Regions from separate parts of the Sphingomonas sp. 10B4 genome, predicted to be linked through region 1. Evidence: riboswitches for the same ligand, from Rfam matches in the RefSeq annotation. Region 1 holds a riboswitch; the other holds the start of a gene.
What was found. Region 1 has a riboswitch for thiamine pyrophosphate ahead of QN347_RS18460 (TonB-dependent receptor). Riboswitches for the same ligand answer to the same signal wherever they lie in the genome.
Positions count from the first base shown of each region.

Region 2: linked by a shared signal. The riboswitch ahead of thiC (phosphomethylpyrimidine synthase ThiC) and the one ahead of QN347_RS18460 (TonB-dependent receptor) in region 1 are both predicted to bind thiamine pyrophosphate.

Region 1 covers NZ_JASJVC010000116.1:321-6,380, forward strand. Annotated here, with positions in the region: gene wrbA (NAD(P)H:quinone oxidoreductase) at 1-317, shown strand, start outside; gene QN347_RS18450 (M15 family metallopeptidase) at 307-1,017, opposite strand; gene QN347_RS18455 (RNA pseudouridine synthase) at 1,181-1,873, shown strand; TPP riboswitch at 1,906-2,015, shown strand; gene QN347_RS18460 (TonB-dependent receptor) at 2,064-4,349, shown strand; gene QN347_RS18465 (phosphotransferase enzyme family protein) at 4,354-5,496, shown strand; gene pnuC (nicotinamide riboside transporter PnuC) at 5,496-6,053, shown strand.
Region 2 covers NZ_JASJVC010000008.1:35,656-48,264, reverse strand. Annotated here, with positions in the region: gene QN347_RS04135 (DUF2141 domain-containing protein) at 1-331, shown strand, start outside; gene QN347_RS04130 (MipA/OmpV family protein) at 402-1,277, shown strand; gene QN347_RS04125 (ferritin-like domain-containing protein) at 1,467-2,492, shown strand; gene QN347_RS04120 (ferritin-like domain-containing protein) at 2,550-3,590, shown strand; TPP riboswitch at 3,621-3,731, shown strand; gene thiC (phosphomethylpyrimidine synthase ThiC) at 3,772-5,688, shown strand; gene QN347_RS04110 (ParB/RepB/Spo0J family partition protein) at 5,732-6,559, opposite strand; gene QN347_RS04105 (ParA family protein) at 6,628-7,422, opposite strand; gene QN347_RS04100 (16S rRNA (guanine(527)-N(7))-methyltransferase RsmG) at 7,419-8,033, opposite strand; gene mnmG (tRNA uridine-5-carboxymethylaminomethyl(34) synthesis enzyme MnmG) at 8,030-9,874, opposite strand; gene mnmE (tRNA uridine-5-carboxymethylaminomethyl(34) synthesis GTPase MnmE) at 9,936-11,219, opposite strand; gene QN347_RS04085 (DUF6489 family protein) at 11,226-11,450, opposite strand; gene QN347_RS04080 (methylated-DNA--[protein]-cysteine S-methyltransferase) at 11,500-11,979, shown strand; gene rho (transcription termination factor Rho) at 12,097-12,609, opposite strand, start outside.

The DNA of each region.
Region 1 (6,060 bases):
GCGGGCTGTGGTTCGGCGGCAAGCTGATCGGCAAGGTCGGCGGTGCGTTCACCTCGACCGCGAGCCAGCATGGCGGGCAGGAGACGACGCTGTTCTCGATCATCACGAACCTGATGCATCACGGCATGACGATCGTTGGCCTCGACTACGGCTTCCAGGGCATGACCGGCGTCAAGGAAGTGGTCGGCGGCACGCCGTATGGCGCATCGACGATCGCCGATGGCGACGGCAGCCGCCAGCCGCATGCCGAGGAGCTCGCCGGCGCGCGCTATCAGGGCAAGCGCATCGCCGAGACGGCGGCCAAGCTCAAAGCCTGAACCATTTGCGCCTCCGCCGCTCGACCGGAGCGATGATCGGCGGAGGCAGCAATTGCGGGAGCATGACGGGTGGCGGCACCGACGGTGGCTTGAGCCAGAGGTCGGATATGTCGGTCACACGCGGGCTCGCCGGGTAGCTCGCGCGCGCGCGGCCGACCGCCAGGCGCGCGCGCGTCGCGCCAGGCACCTTCAGATTGGCGCCGACCCAGCGCCAATGCCACGGCTCCCACGTGACGCCTTGCGCATTGCCGATCGGGAACGACAGTTCGAAACCGAAGTCGGGCGCGTGGCTGATCAACCAGCGACCGGCGGGGGTCGTCGCGATGCAACTGTCGACATCGGCGCATCCCGCCGACGGCCGGATGGCGAAGTCGATCGCATAGCCCGTTGCGTGCTCGCTGAACCCCGGCGGCGCGACGGTCAGCGCGCGCATCGCCGGGTCGCCGCAATGGCCGCGTCGGCGATTGTGGCAAAAGACCGCGCGCTGGTGCGCAATCGAGCGGAAGCACGACAGGCCGCGGAGCGTCTTGCCTACGCTGGGCGTCAGCGCGGCGGCGGTCAGCATCCGCGCAAGGTCGGGCGCGGCATCGCGATTGATAACGCAAGGCTGGCCGACCGCGAAACCGGGCGGCGCCGCAACCAGATCGCCGCTTGCGACTTCAGGATAGGGCAGGTGGCCAAGCATGCGTCCGTCGGCCATCGCAGCGGGGAGGTCGCCGGGATAAAGGCCCGCCGGAACAGCCGTTTGGGCGAGCGTGGGGGAAGCCGCCCACGGCGCCAGCGCGATCCCCATCGCCCAAGTTCGCATCGCTCGCACGGCGCGGGCTCTGGCATGTCGGCGCTTGCGGTGGCAAGGGGGTGGGATGCTAGCCAATCATGTTCTTTTCCTCGACGGCGAGGCGCTTGTCATCGACAAGCCCGCCGGTCTCCCGGTCGATCGTCCGCGCGATGGATCGCTCTCCCTCGAAAACCATCTCGACGGGCTGACCTTCGCGTTCAAGCGCTGGCCGGTGCCGGTGCATCGGCTCGATCGCGACACGTCGGGCTGCCTGCTGCTGTCGCGCAATCCCAAGGCGCATGCCCGCCTGCAACAGGCGTTCGAACAGGGGCTGGTGCGCAAGCGCTATCTCGCGGTGCTCGAGGGTGTGGTCGAGGGTGAAAGCGGGCTGATCGATCTCGCGCTTGCGAAGGTCAGCACCGAAGAGACCGGCTGGCGGATGGTCGGCGATCCGCTCGGCGCCAAGGGCAGCAAGGCATCGCGGACCGCGTGGCGCGTGCTGTCGATCAAGGACGGGCGCAGCTTCGTCGAGTTCATCCCCGAGACCGGCCGAACGCACCAGATCCGCGTCCATGCTGCCGAGGCGCTCGGCGCTGCGGTGGTCGGCGATCCGATCTACGGCAACGGCACCAAGGCGAACGGCGCCGCGACGCTGCTGCACGCCGCCGAATTGATGGTGCCACGGGCGGGCAAGGAGCCGATCATCGCCAGGGCGCCGCTCCCTGAGCGCTTCATCGCGGCGGGATTTACCGAGGCTGATGCCGCGCCCGCGCAATAGCGCTTTCCTCACGTGACCTGACCGACTAAGCCCCGCGCTCCCCGGGGGGCCGCTAATGCGCGGCTGAGAGGTGGGCTGCAGCCCACGACCCGCTGAACCTGATCCGGTTGATACCGGCGTAGGGAGGGCTGGCGGCAGACTCCGTTACCCCTCCGTGTAGGAGTGACGACGGATGACACGCAGGCTTTCCATGACCGACGGCATCGCACGCGGCGCGCTCGGCTTCGCGCTGCTGTCGAGCGCGATGCTCGCGGTCCCGGCGTTCGCCGAGGACAAGGATCCGCCCGGCGATATCGTCGTTACCGGCCATCCCGATCCCGAAGGCCTGCTCCCCGACCAGCACGCGCCCAAGGCGCAAAGCGCGATCTCGGCCGATTTCATCACCAAGCAAGCGCCCACGCTCAACGCGTTCCAACTCATCGGCCTGCTGCCCGGCGCGAACGTCTCGTCGAGCGACCCCTACGGCCTGTCGACCAGCTCGAGCCTGACGCTGCGCGGGCTCGGGCAGGACGAGATCGGCGTGCTGCTCGAAGGCGCGCCGCAGAACGACATCGGCTATTATTACGCCTATCCCGCGCAGTTCGCCGATGCCGAGAACCTCAAGCAGATCACGCTCGCGCAAGGTGCGGTCGATCTCGATTCGCCGACCGTCGGCGGGGCGGGGGGGCTGCTGTCGCTGACGCTCGACGATCCCAAGACGAGCCCGCAAGCGCTCGTCAATCTCTCGCTCGGATCGTACGCCGCGCGGCGCGCCTTCGTGCGGGTCGATACCGGCACGATCGGCCGGACCGGGCTCAAGGCGTTCGTGTCCTATTCGAACATCCGCGCCGACAATTGGCGCGGTGCGGGGTTCGACACGCGCCAGCATGTCGAAGCCAAGCTGCTCAACGAATGGGGCAACGGCAACCGCGCGAGCATCGCCGTGTCGTTCAACGATGCCAATTCCTCGACCTATCCCAGCCCGACGCTCGCCGACTGGAACGCCCAGGGGCGCGGGTTCAATTATGACCGCAACTATAGCGCCGGGAATACGAATTACTGGCGGCTTCACCGCGCGCCGTTCCGCAACGTCTATCTTGCGGCGCCGCTGCATCTGGCGCTCAATGATCGGCTGACGCTCGACACGACGAGCTATCTCCAGTTCGGTTATGGCAATTCGCCGTACGGCACGGCGCTCTCGACCACCGGCAATTTCCTCGGCACCGAGGGGCTGGGGCCGGTCGCGCTGCCCGGCGCGGTCGATGGCGCGGCGACCGTGCTCGGCAATTATACCGGCGACCAGTTCCGCGGCGGCACCGTCGCCAAGCTCACGCTTGCCGCCGGGGCGCACCGGATCACCGCTGGCCTGTGGTTCGATTACGGCAAGGATCGCGTGCTGCAGACCTATGGCGCGGTGCGCGCGGACGGGCGTCCGGTCGACCCATGGGGCTATCAGGAGACGGCGATCCGCACTGCCGATGGCCGCTTGCTCGCCTATGAGGATCAGCGCACGCTCACGCTGACCAAGGGTTTCTTCCTTTCCGACAGCATCACGCTGACCCCGCGGTTGAGCGTCGATATCGGGTTCAAGGGCGTCGATCTGCTCCGCAATGGGCGCAATTATTTGCCCGGCCCGCAATCGGCGGTGCGCCGCGACAGCTCTGCCGCGCTGCCGCGCGCGGCGATCCATTATCAACTCGACGACCGGCAGCAGCTGTTCGCCAACATCACCACCAACTTCCGCGGCCCCAACGAATTCACGCTCTACAACAGCTATTATGGCGGTGAACTCAGCACGCAGGGGACGAACGCGCTCAAGAACGAATATTCGGTCTCGCAGGAGCTCGGCTATCGCTACATCGGGCCGAGCCTGTCGGCGTCGGTGACCGCCTTCCATTACCATTTCCGCAATCGCCAGCTCGCCACGCTGGTCGATGTCGGTGGCGCGCAGGTCAATTCGACGCTTAACGCCGGCAGCCAGGCGTCGTACGGAGTCGATGGCGAGATCGACTACCGCCCCGCCGCGGGGGTGAGCCTCTACGTCTCGGGCGAATATCTGCGCGCGCGGCTCGACAACGACCTGCCGGTAGGCGCGGATTTCCTGCCGACGCGCGGCAAGCATGCGGTATCGAGCCCGACCTTCCAGGCAGGGCTCGGCGGGACGTATGACGACGGCCGCTTCTTCGGCAGCAGCGCGCTGAAATATGTCGCGCGCCAATATGCCACCTTCGTCAATGACGAGAGCATCCCGGGCTACGCGACGCTCGACCTGTCGGTCGGCGTGCACCTGGCGGAGTGGCTCGACGGCAAGCGTACCGATCTGCGGCTCAATGCGATCAACGTCACCAATCCACGCGTGCTGTCGGGCGTCGCGGCGGTGACCCCCAACGCGCGCGACACGATCGGGCGTCGCGGCAGCGTCATCGCCGGGGCAGCGCCGGCTTATTATGTCGGGAGCGGCGCGGCGCTGATCGCGACGCTGTCGCGCGTGTTCTGAGGCAATGGCCGCGAGCGCCCCGCATCTCGTCCACGGCATGGGCACCACGCTCGAGCCGCCGACCTGGCCTGCCATCACGCATGATCACGCGGCTGCCGCGCTTGCGCGCTTCCCTGTCGCCGGTCGGCTCGAGGCGCTCGAATGGCATTCGCCGCGGCCCTTCTCGGCGGCGGCGCGGGTCCGCACGACGCGCGGAATGTTCGTGCTGAAGCGGCACCATCCGGCAGTGCGGACGCCTGCCGGCCTGGCGGAGGAGCACGCCTTCATCGCGCATCTCGCCGCGGCCGGGATACCGGTGCCCGAAATCCTGCTGACCGACGCCGGGACGAGCGCGATCGCCGTCGGCGACTGGACCTACGAACTCCACCGCCAAGGCGCGGGGCTCGACCTGTACCGGGAGCGACTTTCCTGGACTCCGTACCTCGCGGCGTCGCACGCCCATGCGGCAGGTGCGTCGCTCGCACGGCTACACGCAGCATCGCGCGGCTTCGCAGCGCCGGCGCGCGCGGTGCAGCCCTTGGTGGCGAGCTTCAATATTCTTCCCAGCACCGATCCGTTGGCGGCCACCGAGGCCTATGTCGCGGCGCGGCCGGCGCTAGCGGCCTTCCTCGAACCGCGCGACTGGCGGCCGGCGGTGGCGCGACTGTTTGCCGAGCTCGGCCAAGGCGTGCCGGCAGCGCTGGCGGGGCACGAGGCGCTGTGGACGCATAACGACTGGCATCCCTCGAACGTGCTGTGGAGCGCGGACGGACAGGTCGAGACGGTGTTCGACTTCGGTCTCGCCGACCGCACCTGCGCGGTGCACGACCTCGCGACCGCAATCGAGCGCACTGCGATCGACTGGTTGGAGCTGGGGCAGGGGAGAGACGCGACGATCGGCCATCCCGAAACCGCGCAAGCGCTGCTCGCGGGGTATGCGACGGTGATCCCGCTCGACCGCGGTGAGGTGGCGGCGCTGCTGCGCGTGCTGCCGCTCGTCCATTTCGAATTCGCGCTGTCCGAGATCGACTATTTCGCGGGTGTCGTCGGCGATGCCGAGCAGGCGAGCGTGGCGTGGGACCAGTATCTGCTCGGCCACGCCGACTGGTTCACCGCGCCACACGGACAAGCTTTCCTGAACACCATCGAGCATGGGCCACTCGGCTGATGTCCGCGCTCGAGATCGTCGCTGTCATCGTCAGCTTTCTGGGGATCTGGCTGACCGCCGTGCGGCGGATGCTGTGCTGGCCGATCAACCTGCTGGCCTGTGCGCTCTACTTCAAGCTGTTCCTCGACGTTCGGCTCTATGCCGACATGGTGCTGCAAGCGCTGTTCGGCATCGCCATCGTGTATGGCTGGATCGTCTGGGCGCGCGGCAAGGAACATGATGGCGACGTCATGGTCGAGCCGCTGCGCGCGGGGCCTGCGGCAGTCGCGCTTGCGGCGGGCGCGCTCGGGGCGGTCACGATCGGGTGGGGCACGAGCCACTATACCGATGCGGCACTCCCGTGGATCGACTCCGCGCTGAGCAGCTTCAGCCTCGTCGCGCAATATTGGACGGCACGGCGACATCGCGAAAGCTGGCTGCTGTGGGTCGCGGTCGACGTGATCTATGTCGGCATGTTCGTGTTCAAGGGGCTGATGCTCACCGCCGGCCTCTATGCCGCGATGATCGTCCTGGCAGGGCTTGGATATCGCCGCTGGCGGACCGCGCAACGCGTTTGACGCTGCG
Region 2 (12,609 bases), on a different contig from region 1:
GCACAAGGGATCGGTCCGCGTCTGCCTGACCGCCGACCCGCAGAACTTCCCCGCGTGCATCGACGATGCTCAGGCCGTGACGCGCTCCATACCCGCGACAGCCGGCAGCTTGCGCTTCGATGGGCTGGCGCACGGCGATTATGCCGTCGCGGTGATCCATGACGAGAACAACAACCGCAAGCTCGACACCTTCGCCGGGATTCCGCGCGAAGGCTTTGGTTTTTCTCGCAATCCCGCATTGAGCTTTGGCCCGCCGCGCTTTGCTGCGGCCCGCTTCACGCTGACAGGTGATGCAGATCGGCAACAGATCAAAATGCGTTATCTGCTCTAGTCTACATTTTCGGACCCAAAGCGTTGCGCGAGCGTTACGGCCCCAAATCCTTAGATTCTGGAGCTACCCCGTGATCGATCGTCGCTTTCTTATATCCGCCGCCACCCTGCTGATCGCCAGTGCGGCCCCGGCGTTTGCCCAAAGCGCGCCGCCCGCCCCGGCGGACAACGACCAGATCGCCGCCGACTTCAACAAGGACTCGGTCACGGTCGGCATCGGTGGCGCCTATCTTCCCGATTATGACGGCTCGAACGAGTATCGCTTCGTGCCGGCGCCCGCCGCGATCGGCTCGGTCAAGGGCTTCAACTTCTCGGTGATCGGCAACCGTGCCAGCATCGATCTGATCCCGAACCGCCCGGGCCAGTCGATCGATCTGCAATTCGGTCCGATCGGCGTGATCAATTTCGACCGCTCGAGCATCAAGAACATCGACGACGTCCGCGTCCGCGCACTCGGCAAGCGCAGCACCGCGCTCGAGCTCGGTGGCTATATCGGCATCGGCAAGACCGGCGTGATCACCAGCCCGTATGACAAGATTTCGGTCTCGGTCAGCTATCGCAAGGGCGTGACCGGCGCGCACAATAGCGGGATCTGGCAGCCGAGCTTCACCTATCTGACGCCACTCAGCCGCAAGGCCGCGGTCGGCATCCTCGCCTCGGCACAGCATGTCGGGCAGGGCTATGCCGACACCTATTTCAGCATCACGCCAACGCAGAGCCTCGCGAGCGGCCTTCCGACGTACGCGGCACGCTCGGGCTGGAAGAACTATTCGGTCGGCGGTTTTGCGACCTATTCGCTGACCGGCAATTTGCTCCACGGCGTCAAGGTCGTCGCCGGCGGTACCTATTCGCGGTCGCTGGGGGACTTCTCCTACGCCCCGATCGTTCGCATCGCCGGCTCGCCCAACCAGTGGCTGGGCGCCGTCGGGCTTGCTTACACCTTCTAACCCCGGCGCAATTCAGCGCAGGTTCAGGATCCGCCGTGGAACACAACTCGTGATTCCACGGCGGGTTTTCGTTTGCGCGCGGATCGTCGGGAATGGCCGACTCTCCAGCTATTCGGGTCTTGCGCCGTCGCGCGCGAGGTGCCACGCCAGCGCCGCACTATAGCGTTTCCAGCAAAAGGGTTCGCCCCAATGACCGACACCGAAGACCAGCTGATCGAGCGCCTCGAAGCCCGCGCCGACCGTCGGAATGAGCGCCGCGAATTCTTCCGCACAGCCCTTGGAGCCGGTGCCGTCGCCGCAGTCGGCGCCGCCGCCGTCGCGGTCGGGACCAGCGCATCGGCGCAGGCGACGTCGGAAACCGACATCCTCAATTTTGCGCTCAACCTCGAATATCTCGAGGCGCAATTCTATTCCTACGCCGTCTTCGGTTCGGGCTTGCCCAACAGCCAGCTCACCCCGGGCAGCGCCAGCACGACGACGCAGGGAACGGTCACGGGTGGCCGCCAGGTCAGCTTCAGCGATCCGCTCGTCGCGCAATATGCGCGCGAAATCGCCGGTGACGAAACGCAGCACGTCGCCTTCCTTCGCAGCCAGCTTGGCACCGTCGCCGTCGCGCAGCCCGCGATCGACATCGGCAGCACCGCCACGAGCGCCTTCACGGTCGCTGCGCGCGCCGCCGGCCTCGCGACCAATGCAAGCGGCGCGGTCGACAACGTCAACGGCACATTCGACCCTTACGCCAACGACCAGAACTTCCTGCTTGCCGCCTTCCTGTTCGAAGATGTCGGCGTCACCGCCTATAAGGGCGCGGCCTCGCTGCTGACGACCAAGGCCTATATCGACGCGGCGGCGGGCATCCTCGCCGCGGAGGCCTATCATGCCTCGATCATCCGCACCGTGCTGTACAGCAAGGGCCTGGCGACGCCGTCGCTGCGCACTGCGGCGGGCGCGATCTCCGACGTTCGCGACAAGCTCGACGGGACCTCGGACGACGATCAGGGCATTGCCTCGGCAGTCGTCGCGAACAGCCAGTTCGCCGCGCTCAACGGCCTGACGGCATCGAACATAGTCCCCACCGGGCTCGACGGCATCGCCTATGGCCGCTCGACCGGGAACGTGCTCAATATCGTCTACCTCAACAGTCTGGCTGTCGCGAAGGGGGGCTTCTTCCCCAATGGACTCAATGGCACCATCGTGACCAGCACCGCGAATTGAGCCGCCCGATACCTTCAGCCTGACGCCTTCCAGCTTGCCCGAACGGGAGTTCCCCCAGTGATCGATAGCGACATCCTCTTGCAGGTTCTCGACGCCGGCGAACGCCGCCGCGCCGAGCGCCGTAATTTCCTGCGCAGCGCGGGCGTCGCTTCGCTGGCCGTTGGCGGCGCATCGCTGCTGTCGGCCTGCGGCGGCAGCGGCTCGACGAGCACCGATCCAGGCGCGACGGCAACCGCAACGCCGACGCCGAGCCCGAGCTCGACCAGCACGCTGCAAGACCAGGACACGCTCAACTTTGCGCTCAACCTCGAATATCTCGAAGCGCAGTTCTACAGCTATGCCGTCACTGGCGCAGGGCTGCCCAACGCGTTGATCGCCAAAGGCGATGGCAACCAGACCGTCCAGGGCACCGTGACGGGCGGCCGCAAGGTCACTTTCACCGATCCGATCGTCCAGCAATATGCGGTCGAGATCGCCGCCGACGAAGTCGCCCATGTCGCCTTCCTGCGTTCGGCACTCGGTGCTGCGGCAGTTGCGATGCCCTCGATCAACATCGATGGTGGCCCCAACGGCGCCTTCTCGGCCGCCGCGCGCGCCGCCGGGATCGCAACCACCAATGGCGTCGTCGATCGCGTCAACGGCACCTTCGACCCTTACGCCAGCGACGAGAACTTCCTGCTCGGTGCGTTCATCTTCGAAGATGTCGGCGTGACCGCATACAAGGGCGCTGCGCAGACGATCAACACGACGTTGCTGCTCGATGCCGCTGCGGGCATCCTCGCGACCGAGGCGTACCACGCCGGCCTGATCCGCACCGTGCTCTATTCGAAGGGCCTCGCCACCCCGAGCCTGCGCGTCAATGCCGGGCTGATCAGCGACGCGCGCGATAGCCTTGATGGTACGAGCGACATCGATCAGGGTATTACCGGCACCGCGACGACGTCGAACCTCGTTCCGGTCGATGCCAATGGGCTCGTCTATGGCCGTACAGCGGGCCAGGTGCTCAACGTCGTCTATCTCAACAAGAACGCCGTGGTCGGCGGGGGCTTCTTCCCCAATGGTCTCAACGGCAACATCCGCACCAGCGCCGCAAACTAGTTGCACGCCGCGCGCGAGCGCCTAGACTGACGCCATTCCCCGGGGGGCTGCTGATCGGCGGCTGAGAGGGGGGCACGAGCCCCCGACCCGCATCAACCTGATCCCGTTAATACGGGCGTAGGGAGGGAGCGGTGGCCGCCCGGAAACCGTCTTTGCTCCTTGCGATTTTGGAGCGAAGAGCATGGCAGATATCCCCGCGCGTACCGAAATCGGCGTAACGACCGGCCCGATCCGTGGCTCGCGCAAGATCTACGTGCCCTCGGCAGCGATTCCCGGGCCAGGCGTCGCGATGCGTGAGATCCTGCTCGAACCATCGTGTGGCGAGCCGCCGCTACGCGTTTACGACACGTCGGGGCCCTATACCGACCCCAAAGCGCGGATCGATATCCACGTCGGCTTGCCGACGCTGCGGCGCGACTGGATTCTCGCACGCGGCGACGTCGAGGAATACACTGCGCGCGAAATTCGCCCCGAAGACAATGGCTTGAGCGGCCCCGATCGTTCGGCTGGCGTACCGCAATATCCCAATGTCGTTAAACGCCCGCTGCGCGCCAAGCCCGGCGCCAATGTCAGCCAGATGCACTATGCGCGACGCGGCATCATCACCCCCGAAATGGAATATGTCGCGATCCGCGAGAATCTCGGGCGCGCTGCCGCCAGGGAAAAGCTGATCCGCGACGGCCAGGACTTCGGCGCATCGATCCCCGATTACGTGACGCCCGAGTTCGTCCGCGACGAAATCGCGCGGGGGCGGGCGATCATCCCCAACAACATCAACCATCCCGAATCCGAACCGATGGCGATCGGGCGCAACTTCCTGGTCAAGATCAACGCCAATATCGGCAACTCCGCCGTTGCGAGCAACGTCGCGGCCGAGGTCGACAAGATGGTCTGGTCGATCCGCTGGGGCGCCGACACGGTGATGGACTTGTCGACCGGTCGCCACATCCACGACACGCGCGAATGGATTCTGCGCAACAGCCCCGTGCCGATCGGCACCGTGCCGATCTACCAGGCGCTCGAAAAGGTCGGCGGCGTTGCCGAGGACCTGACCTGGGAGATCTTCCGCGATACGCTCATCGAACAGGCCGAGCAGGGCGTCGATTACTTCACGATCCATGCCGGCGTGCGGCTTGCCTATATCCCGATGACCGCGAAGCGCGTTACCGGGATCGTCTCGCGCGGCGGATCGATCATGGCGAAATGGTGCCTCGCGCACCACAAGGAGAGCTTCCTCTACGAGCGCTTCGACGAGATCACCGAGATCATGAAGGCGTATGACATCGCCTACTCGCTCGGCGACGGCCTGCGTCCTGGCTCGATTGCCGACGCCAACGACGAAGCGCAGTTCAGCGAGCTCTACACGCTCGGCGAACTCACCCACCGCGCCTGGAAGAGCGACGTCCAAGTGATGATCGAAGGCCCCGGCCATGTGCCGATGCACAAGATCAAAGAGAATATGGAAAAGCAGCTCGAAGTGTGCGGCGAGGCGCCCTTCTATACGCTCGGGCCGCTCACCACCGATATCGCGCCGGGCTACGACCATATCACCAGCGGGATCGGCGCGGCGATGATCGGGTGGTATGGCACCGCGATGCTCTGCTATGTCACGCCGAAGGAGCATCTCGGACTCCCCGATCGCGACGACGTCAAGGTCGGCGTGGTGACCTACAAGCTTGCCGCGCACGCCGCCGATCTCGCCAAGGGCCATCCCGCCGCCAAGATGCGCGACGATGCGGTCAGCCGCGCGCGCTTCGAATTCCGCTGGCGCGACCAGTTCAACCTGTCGCTCGATCCCGATACGGCAGAGCTCTACCACGACGAGACGCTCCCCGCGGAGGGCGCCAAGACAGCGCATTTCTGTTCGATGTGCGGGCCGAAATTCTGCTCGATGAAGATTACGCAGGAAGTGCGCGATTTTGCGGCGAAGCAGAACCAGCCGGCGGACGGCTTCCTCGCCGCAACGCCGCCGGTCGATGCGGCCGACGCCGACCGCGCCGCGTTCGCACGCGGTGTGCAGGCCGAGGCGGGCATGGCTGAAATGAGCGCCACGTTCAAAGCAAAGGGCAGCGAGCTCTACCTGCCCGCGACCGAGTAAGGTGCCCGTCCGGCGGATGCCCCAAGCGTCCGCCGGACGCGTATTAGATACGCTCTCCGGTCAGCCGCTGGCACACCATGTCGAGCTGGTCGAGCGTCGAATAGGACAGCGTCAGCGTGCCCCCCTTGGCGCTGTGCGCGACACGCACCGACAAGCCCAGCAGATCGGCCAGCTGATGCTCGAGCGCCGCGAGATCGGGATCGCGCCCCTCGCTGTCGCGCTGGCCGCGCGGCGCGGGCTTGGCAGCGCGCGCCATACGTTCGGTATCGCGCACCGAGAGACCGCGTGCCACGACCTGGTCCGCCAGCGTCTCGACATCGGGCGCACCGATCAGCGCGCGCGCATGCCCCATCGTCAGCGCGCCGTTGACGACGCGTTCCTGCACCGGGGTTGGCAATTCGAGCAGACGCAGCAGATTGGCGATGTGGCTGCGCGACTTGTTGACCAGCTTGCCTAGCGCTTCCTGCGTGTGACCGAAATCCTCGATCAAGCGATGATACGCTTCGGCCTCTTCGATCGCATTGAGGTCTTGCCGCTGGATATTCTCGACGAGCGCGACTTCGAGCGTCTCGGTATCGTCGAACGCCCGCACGATGACCGGCACCTCGTGCAGCCGCGCACGCTGCGCAGCCCGCCAGCGGCGTTCGCCCGCGACGATCTGATAGCCGGTGCCGTGCGGCCGCACGACGATTGGCTGCAACACGCCGCGCAGCGCGATCGATTGCGCGAGTTCCTCGAGTGCGGCTTCGTCGAAGTGCCGCCGCGGCTGGCCCGGATGCGGCGTCAGCGAGCCGACGGGAAGCGAGCGCACACCCGGCGAGGCATTCTCCTTGCCCTCGCCGACGGGCTCTTCGCGCGCCAAATCCCCCATCAAGGCGTTGAGGCCGCGGCCCAATCCCGAACGCGGCTTCGGGCGTGCAATCGGAGGCGTCGAGTCGGTCATGCGGCCCTTGCAGGTTGCGGGGTATCGAAGGCGGGAAGGCGCGCGATCAGCTCACGCGCGAGCGCGATATAGGCTTCCGAGCCGGGGCAGCGATAATCGTAGATCAATGCCGGCAAGCCGTGGCTCGGCGCCTCGGACAAACGCACGTTGCGCGGAATCACCGTGTCGAACACCACGCGACCCAGCACCGCGCGAACGTCGTTCGAGACTTGATCGGTCAGCCGATTGCGACGGTCGTGCATCGTCAGGGCGACACCCATGATCGACAGCGCGGGGTTGAAGCGCTCGCGGATCCGTTCGACTGTGCTCAACAGCTGGCTGAGCCCTTCGAGCGCGAAGAATTCGCACTGCAGCGGCACGAGCAGCGAATTCGACGCGACCATCGCATTGAGCGTCAGCAGACCGAGCGACGGCGGACAATCGATCAGTACGACGTCCCAGCGATGATCCGAGCGGGCGAGGGCGCGCGACAGGCGATGCGTGCGCTCCTCATATTCGACCAGCTCGATTTCTGCACCCGACAGGTCGACCGTCGCGGGTACGATGTCGAGCTTGGGGACGCACGTCGGCATCGCGGCAACGTCGATCGATGTCTCGCCGAGCAGGATGTCGTAGGTCGAATGATGCCGATCGGCGCGCGCGATGCCGAGCCCGGTTGAACAATTGCCTTGCGGATCGAGATCGAGCAGCAACACCCGCAGCCCAGTCGCAGCAAGCGCGGTGCCGAGGTTGATCGCGGTCGTCGTCTTTCCGACACCGCCCTTCTGGTTCGCGACGGCAATGACGTTCATCGGCGTGTCACCCCTGATGCAAGAACGATCAGCGAGTCGGGATCGGTGATACTGTGTTCCACGTGAAACACCCCGTCCCATGCTAGCTGCGCGGCGGTGACATCTGCCAGCGCCGTCCGCCCTTTTGGCAGAATCCAGCACGTTGCGGAAGATGCGCACTTCGCACCCCACGCGAAAAGACTGTCCAACGATGCGACGGCGCGCGCCGAAATAATCCTTGCATCGACAAGGACATCCTCGATCCGCGCGCACTCTACCGTAACGCGCTCGCCGACCCCCATCGCCTCAGCCGCTTGCACCAGAAAGTCCGCGCGGCGGCGACGCGGCTCGACCAGCCAGACCGGTCTATCGGTGAGTGCTGCGACCACAAGTCCTGGGAAACCGGCACCGCTCCCGATGTCGAGCCATACCCCGTCATCCTTGGGGGCGAGCATAAGCAGCTGTGCGGAATCGACAATGTGGCGCGTCCACATCGCGCCCAGCGTCGACGGTGCAATCAGATTCTGCTGTGCGCTTTCGGCGGTGACGATCTCGACGAGCTGTCGCATCGTTGCGAGCCCGTCAGCGCCAAAGTGCTGCGAGACCCAGTCCCGCGCTTCGTCCTCGGTCACGCTGCCTTCTTTCGGATCTGCAGGAGGATCGCCGTCAGCGCCGCCGGAGAGAGGCCACGAATACGACCCGCCGCTGCGAGCGTCGCGGGGCGGGCGGTTTCGAGCCGTTCGATCATCTCGCTCGATAGCCCAGGCACGGTCGAGAAGTGCAAGCCATCGGGAACGGCGATCGTGTCATGCGACCGCATCGCCGCTACCTCGTTCTCCTGCCGCGCAAGATAGGGGGCGTAGCGCGCGTCCTCAGTCGCTTCGGCGAGCAGATCGGCGTCCATCCGTTCGATGAGGTCTGGGGCCACCATCTCGAGTGTCACGCCCGCCACGCGCAGCCATGCGGCGCCCGATCGGCGTTCGGGATCGCTGCCGATCACGGCTCCGCGCGCCATGAGCATTTCGCTTGGCACCGTCTGGTCGAGCACCTGTTCGATTTCGCCACGGCGCTCGATCCGATCCGCAAGCCGCTCGATCCGCGCGGGCAACAAACATCCAAGCTCAGCCGCTATCGGGCTCAAGCGTGTCTCGGCATTGTCGGCGCGCAATCGCAGCCGATATTCGGCGCGAGCGGTGAGCATGCGATAGGGTTCGGTAATGCCTTGCAGCACCAAGTCGTCGATCATCACACCGAGATACGACGATGCTCGGTCGAGCACGATCTCGGGCCGCTCGAGCGCGCGCGCCGCTGCATTGAGCCCCGCCATCAACCCCTGGCCGGCGGCTTCTTCATATCCAGTCGTGCCATTGATTTGCCCGCAGCAATACAAACCTTCGAGCGCGCGGACCTCCAGCGTGGCAGCCAGCGCGCGCGGGTCGATATGGTCATATTCGACAGCGTATCCCGGCGTGAGCATCGTCGTCGCCTCGAGCCCGGGGATTGAGCGAAGCATCGCCGCCTGGATGTCGACGGGCAGCGATGTCGAAATGCCGTTGGGATAGATCGTTGGATCATCGAGACCCTCGGGTTCGAGGAAGATCTGATGGCCGTCGCGGTCTCCGAAGCGGTGGATCTTGTCCTCGATCGACGGACAGTAGCGCGGGCCTGCGCCGGCGATTGCGCCGCCGAACAGCGGCGATCGGTCGAGCCCGGAGCGAATGATCTCATGCGTCTGCGGCGTCGTCCGCGTGATCGCGCAGTGAAGCTGGGGCAGGGGGCGATGCGTCGAAACGGGTGACATCGTCCAAGGCTCGGCGTCGCTTTCCTGCTGCGCCAGCCGCGCCCAGTCGATCGTGCGGCCATCGAGTCGCGGCGGCGTCCCGGTCTTGAGGCGCGCCATCGGGAGGTTGGCAGCGCGGAGCTGCTGCGCGAGCAGGGACGCGCCTGCTTCCCCGACACGCCCGCCTTCGGACCGTTCCTCACCACAGAACATCCGGCCGCCGAGGAAGGTGCCCGTAGCGAGCACGACCGCGCGGGTATGAAGCACCGTACCATCGGCCAAGCGAACACCTGCGACGCTCCCGCTCTCGCTCAGCAGGAGACCGGCGACTTCCCCACCGATAATCTCCAACCCTACTTGCTGTGCTAGCATCGCGTTGATCGCTGCCGCGTAGCGGCGTCGGTCCGCCTGCACGCGTGGGCCCTGAACGGCTGCGCCCTTGCTGCGGTTGAGCATGCGGTAGTGGATACCCGCCGCATCGGTCGCGCGCGCCATCAGGCCGTCGAACGCATCGACCTCGCGGACAAGATGCCCCTTGCCGAGACCCCCGATCGCGGGGTTGCACGACATCGCGCCCACTTTCGCAGGGTCGAAGGTGATCAATGCGGTCCGTGCGCCGCGGCGCGCCGCTGCGGCGGCGGCCTCGGTGCCGGCGTGCCCGCCACCCACTACGATGACGTCGAAATCGTTCATGGGCTTCGCGCTAAATGGCTCGCCGCGATCTGTCAAAGCCGACCGTGTTCCACGTGGAACATCACTTACCGATGCAGAAGCGCGAGAAGATCGCGTCGAGCACGTCCTCGGTTCCGGTGCGCCCCGTGATCGCGTTGAGCGACCGCATCGCGCAGCGCACCTCCTCTGCAACGATCAACAAATCGCTTTGTCCCGCCCGGCGGAGATGTTGCTCGCTTTCGCGCAGCAACGACCGTTGACGATCATTTGTCGCAATCGCATCGGCGACCGGAAGAAGCGCTTGCGCCTCCGCGGCGAGCCGCGCCCACAAGTCGGCTATGCCAGCCCCGCTCTCGGCCGAAACAACGAGCTCAGCGAAAGGGGGAGGGGACGAGCGCGACGACAGGTCTGCACGCGCGTGTACCGCGATATGCGTCGGATCGGCGGGCGGGGTGTCGCCCAGCCACAGCACGATATCCGCCGAGCCCATCGCCGCCTCGGCCCGCGCGATGCCGATCTCTTCGACGATGTCGTTGGGCGTATCCGTCAGACCGGCTGTATCGGTCAGCAGATAGGCGATCCCCCCACGCGTGACCGCGGCCTCGATCCGGTCGCGCGTCGTCCCCGACAATGGCGAGACGATCGCCACGTCGCGCGCCGCGAGCACATTGAGGAGCGTCGATTTCCCACTATTGGGGGGCCCGGCTATCACCACGCGTACGCCGTCGTGCAAACGCTCGACCGGCGGCGTTGCGAGCAGCGCAGCCATCGCATCGGCAATGCCTGCGATGTTGGTCGTGATAGCCTCGACCGCTTCGTCGGGCACGTCATCTTCGTCGGAGAAATCGAGCTGCGCTTCGATGCTCGCAGCCACTGTCACCAACCGGTCCGACCAGTCTTCGATAACGGTGCGCAATCCGCCTTCCGCAATCCGAAGCGCTGCACGACGCTGCGTCTCGGTCTCGGCGCTGAGCAGATCGCCGAGACCTTCGGCTTCGGTCAGATCGAGCACGCCGTTGGTCAACGCACGGCGCGTGAATTCCCCCGGCTCGGCGGCGCGCAGACCCGGTTGCGCAGCCAGGACATCGCCAACCGCCGCCACCACCGCACGCCCGCCGTGAAGATGGAGTTCGACCAGATCCTCACCCGTCGCGGTACGCGGAGCCGGAAAGGTCAGGACCAGCGCACGATCGAGCAATCGCCGGTCGGCAGGATCGCGCAAGGCGCGCACGCCCGCCACGCGCGGCGACGGCAAGGTCCCGGCGAGCGCCGCTGCAACCGCCATCGCCGACGGCCCGCTGATCCGCATGATCGCGATCGCCGCCGGCGGCGGGCCGCTCGAGCAGGCAAAGATCGTGTCGTCCACCACGGCTTATTTCGCTGCGCGCTCGAACATCGTCCGCCACAATCCCATGCTTGCATCGCTGACCGGCGCCCAGCTTCGCATCATGTTCTCGATCAGGTCGGGCGAAACGACGCCATCCATCGAATCGGTCATCATCGACAGATACTTATCGTGGATCGGCGTGAGATCCGGGAGCCCCATGAAAGCACGCGCCTCTTGGGGGGTACAATCGATCTCGACGTTGATCTTCATTACGGCGTCTCCGCTTGAGCCGGCACGAGCCCGGCGGCATAGTCTGCTCATGTATGCGCGCGATATGGCCCGGATCGCAACGCCCGTCGGCGTGATCACGATCAGCGGCGATGACCGCGAACTCCATGCGATCACGCTCGGCGGGGAGGCACCGCTTGTGGCCGGGGCGACCGCACCAGTACGTGCCGCCGCCGAGCAACTGACCGCATGGTTTGCGGGAACACTGACGACCTTCGATCTGGCTTTGTCAGCCGCAGCGTCCGAACGCGGTGCGGCACTGCGTACCGCGATGGTCGCGATCCCCTATGGCGATAAGGTGAGCTACGGAGCGCTCGCCAAGCGTGCTGGGTCGAGTGCGCGGGCGATCGGGCAAGCCTGCGCGCGCAATCCGTTCCCGATCGTGGTGCCATGCCACCGCGTGCTCAATGCCTCGGGATCGCTCGGCGCGTATTCGGCGGGGGAGGGGCCGATCACCAAGCAATGGCTGCTCGCGTTCGAGCGGCGCGGTCGGCGGGATCTGCTGCTTTAGGGATTTGGTTCGCGGGGCGGGCATGGGCAAAGCCCATGCCGTCGGTCGGGTGCGGAATTGCGCCCGCCGGCCGAGCCGGTGCGAGTCCGGCGGCAGCATGCCGCCGGCCGCACTCGGCTATTGATTCATGCTGTCGAAGAAATCTTCGTTGGTCTTCGAATTCTTCATCTTGTCGAGCAGGAACTCCATCGAGTCGATCGTGCCCATCTGCATGAGGATGCGACGCAGCACCCACATCTTCGACAGCTTGCTTTGATCGACCAGCAGCTCTTCCTTGCGCGTGCCCGACTTGCCGACGTCGAGCGCCGGGAAGATCCGCTTGTCGGCGACCTTGCGATCGAGCACGATTTCAGAGTTACCCGTGCCCTTGAATTCCTCGAAGATCACTTCGTCCATGCGGCTGCCGGTATCGATCAGCGCGGTCGCGATGATCGAGAGCGAGCCGCCCTCCTCGATGTTGCGCGCGGCACCAAAGAAGCGCTTCGGCCGCTGCAGCGCATTGGCGTCGACACCACCGGTCAGCACCTTGCCCGACGACGGCACGACGGTGTTGTAGGCACGGCCGAGACGCGTGATCGAGTCGAGCAGGATCACGACGTCCTTCTTGTGCTCGACCAGGCGCTTGGCCTT